DNA from 2 places in the Mesorhizobium sp. NZP2298 genome. Region 1 is predicted to be linked to the other one. Evidence: predicted binding sites of a transcription regulator. Region 1 holds the regulator's gene; the other holds the start of a gene.

The links. Region 1 encodes PhoB, which activates phosphate uptake and scavenging genes when phosphate is short. Its sites were predicted from a motif close to TGTCATNNANCTGTCAT; they were not measured.
Region 2: the regulator PhoB is predicted to act here: its motif matches at 1,891-1,907, upstream of EB231_RS17085 (esterase-like activity of phytase family protein).

Annotation. Positions count from the first base shown of each region.
Region 1 covers NZ_CP033365.1:1,515,793-1,520,471, forward strand. The annotation lists gene pstA (phosphate ABC transporter permease PstA) at 1-302, shown strand, start outside; gene pstB (phosphate ABC transporter ATP-binding protein PstB) at 299-1,102, shown strand; gene phoU (phosphate signaling complex protein PhoU) at 1,129-1,836, shown strand; gene phoB (phosphate regulon transcriptional regulator PhoB) at 1,958-2,647, shown strand; gene EB231_RS07375 (ROK family protein) at 2,916-4,160, opposite strand; gene xylF (D-xylose ABC transporter substrate-binding protein) at 4,432-4,679, shown strand, end outside.
Region 2 covers NZ_CP033365.1:3,531,695-3,536,373, reverse strand. The annotation lists gene EB231_RS17090 (GcvT family protein) at 1-1,727, opposite strand, end outside; gene EB231_RS17085 (esterase-like activity of phytase family protein) at 2,023-3,498, shown strand; gene EB231_RS17080 (L,D-transpeptidase) at 3,568-4,362, opposite strand; gene EB231_RS17075 (MATE family efflux transporter) at 4,674-4,679, shown strand, end outside.

The DNA.
Region 1 (4,679 bases):
TCATCCGTTCGGTTGCCTATCGCGCGGCACTTTCGGGCATCGTCACCGGCATATTGCTGGCTATCGCCCGCATCTCCGGCGAGACCGCACCCCTTCTTTTCACGGCGCTGAACAACCAGTTCTGGTCCAGCAATCTCAACGCTCCGATGGCCAGCCTGCCAGTCACCATCTTCCAGTTCGCTCTCAGTCCCTACGAGGAATGGCAGCAACTGGCCTGGACCGGCGCACTCATAATCACATTGACGGTTCTCGCGCTCAGCATCTTCGCGCGCAGCCTGACCGGACGCAGAGAGGACAAATGAGCCAGATGTTGTCTCCAGACATGACGATCGCCGCCGAGGCGGCGGCCAAGGCCAAGATCGAGGTCAAGAACCTCAACTTCTACTACGGCCAATCGAAGGCGCTGAAGGATATCACGCTGTCGCTGCCTGAGCGCAGCGTCACCGCCTTCATCGGCCCTTCCGGCTGCGGAAAGTCGACGCTGCTGCGCGTCTTCAACCGCATCTACGAGCTCTACCCCAAGCAGACCGCCGAGGGCCAGGTGCTGCTCGACGGCCAGAACATTCTCGACCGCTCGCAGGACCTCAACCTGCTGCGCACCAAGATCGGCATGGTGTTCCAGAAGCCGACGCCCTTCCCGATGTCGATCTACGAGAACATCGCCTTCGGCGTCAGGCTCTATGAGAAGATCAGCAAGGCCGAGATGGACGGTCGTGTCGAGCAGGCGCTGAAGCGCGCCGCTTTGTGGACCGAGGTCAAGGACAAGCTCAATGCCAGCGGCCTCAGCCTGTCGGGCGGCCAGCAGCAGCGGCTGTGCATCGCCCGCACGGTGGCGGTGAAGCCGGAGGTCATCCTGCTCGATGAGCCGGCCTCCGCGCTCGATCCGCTGTCGACCGCCAAGATCGAGGAACTGATCGACGAGCTGCAGGCCGACTACACGATCGTCATCGTCACCCACAACATGCAGCAGGCGGCGCGCGTCTCGAAGCAGACCGCCTTCATGTATCTGGGCGAACTGGTCGAGTTCGACCGCACCGAGAAGATCTTCACGTCGCCTCGCGAGAAGCGCACGCAAGACTACATCACCGGCCGCTTCGGCTGATCGCACGCATTACGAGGACCAGGATCATGGCCGAACACACAGTCGCAGCCTTCGACGAGGATCTCGGACAGATCAGCAGGCTGATCAGCGACATGGGCGATCTCGCCGGCTCGATGGTCGGCGGCGCCACCAAGGCGCTGCTGAATTCCGACAACGCGCTGGCACAGCGCGTGGTCTCCGACGACGCCATCATGGATGCGCGCCAGCGCGAACTCGACGATCGCGCCATCACGCTGATCGCCAAGCGCCAGCCGATGGCAGACGATCTGCGCCATGTCGTCGGGTCGATCCGCATGGCTGGCGACCTCGAACGCATTGGCGACCTTGCCAAGAACATCGCCAAGCGCGTCGGCACCGTCGGTCTCACCGCAACGCCGCGCGACCTGTCGCATTCCATCGACGCCATGGCGCAGCTGGTGCTGATCCAGGTGCAGGGCGTGATCGAGGAGTATGCGGCGCGCGATGCCGCCGCGCTTGCGAAGCTGCGCGCCGACGACGAACGCATCGACGTCAAATACACCTCGGTGTTCCGCGAGCTGCTGACCTACATGATGGAGGATCCGCGCAACATCACCGCTTGCACGCATCTGTTGTTCTGCGCCAAGAATCTCGAACGCATCGGCGACCATGTGACCAACATCGCCGAGAACGCGTACTATGTCCTGACCGGCACGCAACTGCCCGCCAACCGCCCCAAACAGGACGAGACGGCGATGTCGGCGCCGGCGGCTTGAGCGTTGGAGCGGTTCATCGTTTCGCGGAAACGCCGAACCGCTCTATCTCTTTGTTTCACGCAATTCAGGATGGAAAACCGTTACATATTTTTCCCGGGATTGCTTTAGAGGTGACCAGTCAATGATCGCACCACGCATCATGGTGGTGGAGGACGAGGAGCCGCTCGGCGTGCTCCTCCGCTACAATCTGGAATCGGAAGGCTATCAGGTCGAGGTGGTAACCCGCGGCGATGAAGCCGAAATCCGGCTGCAGGAAAACGTGCCCGATCTTCTGGTGCTCGACTGGATGGTGCCGGCGGTGTCCGGTATCGAACTCTGTCGCCGGCTAAGAATGCGGCCCGAGACCGAACGGCTGCCGATCATCATGCTGACGGCGCGCGGCGAGGAGAGCGACCGCGTGCGTGGCCTTTCGACCGGTGCCGACGATTATCTGGTCAAGCCGTTCTCGACGCCGGAATTCATGGCGCGCGTCAAGGCGCTGCTGCGCCGCGCCAAGCCCGAAGTGCTGTCCAGCGTGCTCAAGGTCGGCGACATCGTGCTCGACCGTGAATCGCATCGGGTCTACCGCAAGAAGAGCGAGATCCGGCTCGGGCCGACCGAATTCCGCCTTCTGGAATTCATGATGCGCCATCCCGGCCGCGTGTTCTCGCGCAGCCAGTTGCTCGACAATGTCTGGGGTGAGACGATTTATATCGACGAACGCACCGTGGACGTGCATGTCGGCCGCCTGCGCAAGGCGGTCAACAATGGCCGCATGCCCGACGTCATCCGCACCATCCGTGGGGCAGGCTACGCGATCCGCGAGGATTAAAGGAGCGCTCAGCCGGCGCGAGTGCGAAAGATAATAACGGCAAACATCAATACGCCCGCGAAAACCAGCAAAGATGATGCCGCGACAACGGAAGTCCACGCGGCGACTTTCCACTGTCTCCTGCGTCGGCGTCGCTCCGATCACACGGCATGGATGTCGCGATTGCCGAAGCCGTCAATGGTTTGGGACGCTCAGTCAAGCGGTTGAGACGCGCAGTCACGGCGCCCGGCCGTGCCTTTCCGGAAGTCCAGGGCGTTCCGCGCGGGTTTCAGGCAACGCTCTTTCCAGCACTCCCTCTTGCCTGCGCGCCCGGCGCGAAGATCTCCTGATCGACGAAGGTCAGTGCGCGCATGGCGCAGCCCTCGCGGATCAGGGGGAGTTCGTTCGGTTCGGTGTCGAACGAAATCGATTTCGAGTGCTGGCCGCCGGCGGTCTGAGCAATCGCCTCGCGCAATGCCGGCTCGATCAGGTCGAAGGCGGCGGCGCTGACGCCGACCATGGCCACGGGTGCGGGATCGATCAGCGCGAACAGGCTGCCGAGGCCATAACCCAGTGCTTCGCCGGCCTTGCGATAGGCTTCGCGCTCGGGCCCGGCCCGTTCCCGTGCCGTCGTCGCCAGTGCCCGCATCTGCGTGTCGCTGACGTCGGCGACCGGTTCGGTGTCCTCGCCAAGCTGCCTGGCATTGCGCCAGATGGCGTAGTTGCCGGCATAGGCCTCGACGCAGCCGCGCCGCCCGCAGCGGCAGAGTGCGCCGCCTGGCCGATGGATCATGTGGCCGAACTCGCCACCCGACGAATGGGTGCCGGTGAACAGCTCGCCCTTCAGCACCAGGCCCATGCCGATGCCGTGCGACAAAAGGATGGCGATGAAGTCGTCGCGGTAGCGTTCGGGGTCGCGCCAGCGCAGCGCCACCGCCATCATGTTGCAGTCGTTCTCCATGGTGGCCGGGATGCCGAACTCGGCTTCCAGTATGTCGGCGAAGGCGATGTCGGTCTGCGGTGTGATCGGCGACCACAGCATGGCCCTGGCCTTGGTGTCGGTTATGCCCTGGATCGCCAGTGCGATACGGGCGACACTGCGCACGTCGATATCGGGATCCTCGAGGCGGCGCCGTACAATGGCGACGCATTCACCGATCAGCGCCTCGCGCGACATGGTCAGCGTGTCCAGCCGGCGCTGTTCCTCTGATATCACCTGGCCGGCATAGTCGATGACGGCGACGGACAGGAAATTCAGCGACAGCACGACGGTCATGATGGCCGCGGCCTCCGGGTTGAGGCCGAGGCCGACCTGTGGCCTGCCGCGTTTGAGCGTACCGGCCTCGCTCGGCTTGCCCTCGGCCAGGATGCCTTCGCCGATCAGGTCGGAAGAGATCGCCGATATGGTCGAATGGCTGAGGCCGGTGGTCGCGGCGATCTCGGTGCGCGAGGGTTGGCCGGCCCGGCGCACGGCCGCAATCACCATGGCGCGGTTGCGCCGGCGCAGATCGTCGTGGCGGATTCCGACCGACATACTTTCCCACATCCTCCCGGTCGCCGCGGTTCTTCCTGCCCCTCGAACACTGCCGGCAACTGGGGCAAATACTGGCAGAAGCGGCCGGTGCTGTCATTTATTTATTGCGGGGCTCGAAAAAAAGTCCGCGACACCTCAAGATCCATCAGAATCGATGTTGACAGCGTTCCGACGATGGATCAGTATTTTTTTTGAGGCTCGAAAAAATAGAGCCTCTGTGCCGGCCTTTGGGTCAGTTTGGTCGCGCCATACGCGGCGCAGGGAGGATATCATGAAGAGATTCACGGCCGCCATCCTGGCGGGTGTCGCCATGTCGCTGACGCTTGCGTCGGTCGCGCAGGCGAAGGACAAGGTTATCGGCGTTTCGTGGTCGAACTTCCAGGAAGAGCGCTGGAAGACCGACGAGGCCGCCATGAAGAAGGCGATCGAGGCCGCCGGCGACAAGTACATTTCCGCCGATGCGCAGTCCAATCCCGGCAAGCAGCTTACCGATGTCGAGAGCCTGATCTCGCAGGGCGC
Region 2 (4,679 bases), 2.0 Mb from region 1:
CCGCCCGTCGCGTCGGAAATGTCGGTGACCGCGGCGCCCTCTCCTGCCTGGCTCTCGAACCAGCGCATGTGGAATTCCCTGAGATAGTAGGAACCCATCAGCCAATAGTCACTGCTGCCCCAATTGATCACGGTGAGGTCGCCCTTCAGCCGTCCGTCCGGCCCGAGCATCGGCGCCAGCCGCGCCTGTCCCGCCGTCGGCAGCTTGCAGGCCAGCAGCCGGTCGAGCCATGCCTCCGCATCCGCGCCGGACACCGCATAGCGTGAATAGGCCGAGATATCGACGAGGCCGGCGGCACGCCGGACTTGCAGCGCCTCGTCGCCGACGATGTCGAAGGCGTTGGAGCGCTTGAGCGTGGTGTTCTCGCGAAAACCCATCGGCGCGAAATAGGCCGGGATTTCCAGCCCCCACGATGCCGTCCATTCGCAACCCGCGGCACTCATGCCGTCATAGGCGCCAGGGCGTTTCAGCGGCCTGCCGGCTGGCAGGCGCTCATTGGGAAAGGTCATGACGAAACGGCGCGAATAGAACTGCCGCGTCGTTTGCTTCAGATATTCGCGATTGGCGGCGAAGGCGCCGTAGCGGGCAATGTCCATGCCGAAAATGTCGGCCTGCGGCTCGCCGTAAATCATCCATTCGGCCAGCGATTTGCCGACGCCCCCGCCCTGGCTGAAGCCCGCCATGACGCCGCAGGCGACCCAGTAGTTCTTAAGGCCACGCACCGGTCCGACGATCGGGTTGCCGTCGGGCGTGAAGGTGAAGGCGCCGTTGACCCATTTGCGGATGCCGGCGCTCGCCAGGCAGGGAAAGCGCTCATGCGCCTTGGCGAGTTCCGGGCTGATGCGGTCGATGTCTTCCGGGATCAACTCGATCCCGTAATCCCAAGGCGCGCCGTCCATGTTCCAGTGCTTCGGGTTCTGCTCGTAGACGCCAAGCAGCACGCCCTTGCGCTCTTGCCTGAGGTAGGAAAAGCCGTCGAGGTCGACGGCGATGCCGATTTCCCGGTCAAGTGCCGCGATCTCCGGAATGTCCTCGGTGATGAAATAGTGGTGCTCCATCGGCGTCACCGGCAGGTCGACGCCGGCCATGCGGCCGAGCTGCTTGGCCCACAGCCCGCCGGCGTTGACGACATGCTCGGCGACGATTGTGCCCTGTTCGGTGACGACGTCCCAGTGGCCGTCCGCGCGAGACTTCAACTCGACGACACGGTTGCGCAGGATCACCTCGGCACCGCGCTTCTTCGCGGCGCCCGCATAAGCATGTGTCGTGCCGTAGGGGTCGAGATGGCCTTCGTTGGAATCATGCAGGCCGCCGAGTACGCCGGCGACATCGACGATCGGGCAGATCGCCTTGATCTCTTCCGGGGTCACCAGCCGCGCGCTTTCGATGCCGACCGACTGGAACACCGCCCAGGCCGATTTCAGCCACTCCCAGCGCTGGGGGTCGCTGGCGATATTGACGCCGCCGGTCATGTGCAGGCCGATGTCCTGGCCGGACTCGGCTTCGATCTCGCGATAGAGATTGATGGTGTAATCCTGCAGCGCCGCGACGTTGGGATCGGCATTGAGCGCATGAAATCCGGCCGCCGCATGCCAAGTCGAACCGGCCGTCAATTCGGCGCGCTCGATCAGCGCCACATCGGACCAGCCGAATCGCGTCAGATGGTAGAGCACCGAGGCGCCGACCACCCCACCCCCGATGACCACTGCGCGATAATGCGGCTTCAAGGCTTTCCTCCCGGTCCGTCAGAAGCCGCACCATATACGCGCTGTACATAAGTGTCTAGTACTGCGCTTGCCCACCCAAATGGATGCGGCAGTGATCAAATTCTCGCCTCGAGCGCATGTCCTCACAGGGCAATGAACACGCCGGCGGGCATACGTGCCGCGCTGTCACGCAAGCATCATGTTCGCGCCGTAGACCGCTTTCGGGGGACGGCACGCGGCATCATCGATGTGCCGCCTCCTTGAGCTTTTTCGTTCTTCGGCCGCTCCGGCACATCCGCCACCAAGAGGACTATCCATGAAACACCTGCACCGAACCGTCTCGCTCGGCGTCGCGCTGGCCTTGTTCACCGCCTTGACGCCGGCGCTCGCCGACAGCACCGCGACCGTCGGCGCCACCAGCTTTGTCAACAAGGGCCTGGTTGGCGTCGGTCGCATCCCGGCGGCACAGCGCGACAAGTTCGTCGAGACGTTCGGCTCAGGCTCCGGCATGTCGATCGACGCCGCCGGCTGGACGCATGACGCGGGCACCTACAAGGGTTCGCTCTGGTTGCTGCCGGATCGCGGTTACAATGTCGCCGGCACCACCGACTACCGGCCGCGCCTTAACACCATCGACATCGAATTCACGCCGACAGCACCGGGTGCCGCTGGCCAGGAGCAGACAGGCGTGAAGGCAACGCTTGGCGACACCTTGCTGCTCACCGACGACAAGGGCACTGATGCCAGCGGCCTCGATCCGCTGTCGGATGTGCGTGCCGCGGCTGGCGACATGCCGATCCTGCCCGCCGCCACCAACGGCAAGCTCGCCCTCGACAACGAGGCGATCGTGCGGCTGCCCGACGGTTCGATGTTCATCTCCGATGAATATGGCCCGAATATCTACCGGTTCTCCGCGCAAGGCCGTCTGATGTCGGCGACCCAACCGCCGGCGGCGCTGGTGCCGATGCGCAAGGGCGCGCCGAACTTCTCCTCTGACAATCCCGGTCCAGGTGCCGCCGAACCCGCTCCGAAGGATCCCGATACCGGCCGCCAGAACAACCAGGGCCTGGAAGGCATGGCGATGACGCCGGACGGCAAGTTCCTGATCGCCGTGCTGCAGTCGGCGACCAGGCAGGACGGCGGCGATTCACCTTCGACCCGGCAGAACACACGGGCGCTGGTCTATGACGCCTCCGATCTCGCCCATCTCAAGCTGGCGCACGAATATGTCGTGCCGCTGCCTGTGTTCAAGGACGCCAAGGGCAAGACCAAGGTCGCCGCCCAAAGCGAGATCGTGGCGTTGTCGGACACGGCGTTCCTCATGCTGGCGCGCGACAGCGGCAACGGCCAGGGCCTGAAGGGCGATACATCACTCTACCGCGAAATCAGCATCGTCGATGTCTCGGCCGCGACCGACATTGCCGGCGGTCCTTTCGACGCCGCGGACAAGCCGCTCGCCCCCAAGGGCGTACTCGACCCGTCGGTGACGCCGGCCAAGCTGACCCCGTTCATCGACGTCAACGACAATGCCGAGCTTGGCCGCTTCGGCCTGCACAATGGCGCCCCGAACGACCACAATAACCTGTCCGAGAAGTGGGAAGCGATGTCGCTGGCGAGCGTGCTCGATCCGAAGCTGCCCGACGATTATTTCCTGTTCGTCGCCAATGACAACGACTTCCTCGCCCAGGACGGTTTCCAGGTCGGCGCGCCCTACAAGGCCGACGACGGCGCCAATGTCGACACCATGTTCCTGGTCTATCAGGTCACGCTTCCCGGCCTCGCCAAGAAGTAACGCATACAAAGGGCGGGCGCGCCCGGCGCGTCCGCCTGAGCGACCTCGAACGGCTGACCGTGAGGACGCCTACTTCAGGAACTCCGCGTCCTTCGGCACGCCCGCATCGATCGGCTCGGCCGTCCTGCTCGACACGGCCATCATCTTGCCGGCGGCCGACAGGTTCGGGCGGACGAAGACCTGTGCGGGACCGTTGACGCGGCTGTAGAGGTCGATGATGTCCTGGTTCATGAAGCGCACGCAGCCCGACGAGGCATTCTTCCCGATGGAATCCCACTCCGGCGTGCCATGCAGCCGGTACATCGTGTCCTTGCCGTCACGGAACAGATAGAGGGCGCGGGCGCCCAGCGGGCTCTGCGGGCCGGGCGGCATGCCGTCCTTGTATTTCGCCAGTTCCGGCCGGCGCTGGATCATCTCCGGCGGCGGCGTCCACACCGGCCACTTCTTCCTCGCCTGCACCACGGCGCTGCCGGTCCATCCAAAACCGGCCTTGCCGAGACTGACGCCGTAGCGGATGGCCTTGCCGCCATCGCGCACCAGATACAGGAAGTGCTCGGAGACATCGACGACGATGGTGCCGGGTTTCTCTCCGGTCGGGTCGGCCACGATCTGGCGCACGAACTTCGGATCGAGCTTGGCCACCGGGATTGCCGGCAGTTGATAACCCTCATCGGTGCGCGCCGCGTACATGCTTGCGGCATCGCCGAACGCCGCATCGGGTGGCGCCGCGGCCACCGGCGGCGGCGGCGTTGCCACATCCGTCGTGGTGCAGGCCGAAAGAGCCATGGAGGCCGCACCCAAAGCGGACGCACCAAGAAACGCGCGCCGGCTCAGGCGCTCGGAAAACAGCGGAATATCGGACATGATCCCCCCGGCTTGTCCATATCTGATAAGGATATGCGGGCCCCACGCCCCAAGGATCAATACCCCATTCCGGGAGCTTTGAGAACATGATCGGACCAAAGCAATTCCAGGAAAATGCGTTCGGTTTCCCAGGCAGAGCGCATATCGCTTTCCACCTTTGGAATTGCGTCACACAGGGAGATCAAGCGGTTCGCCGTTTCGTGAAGCGGTGAACCGCTCGATACACGCCAAGCGGAATTTTGCGACGCCGCATCGACCTGTGCCGTTGAATCGGCAATCATCGCGGACCGAGTTGGGATAAACCTCCAGCCATGACC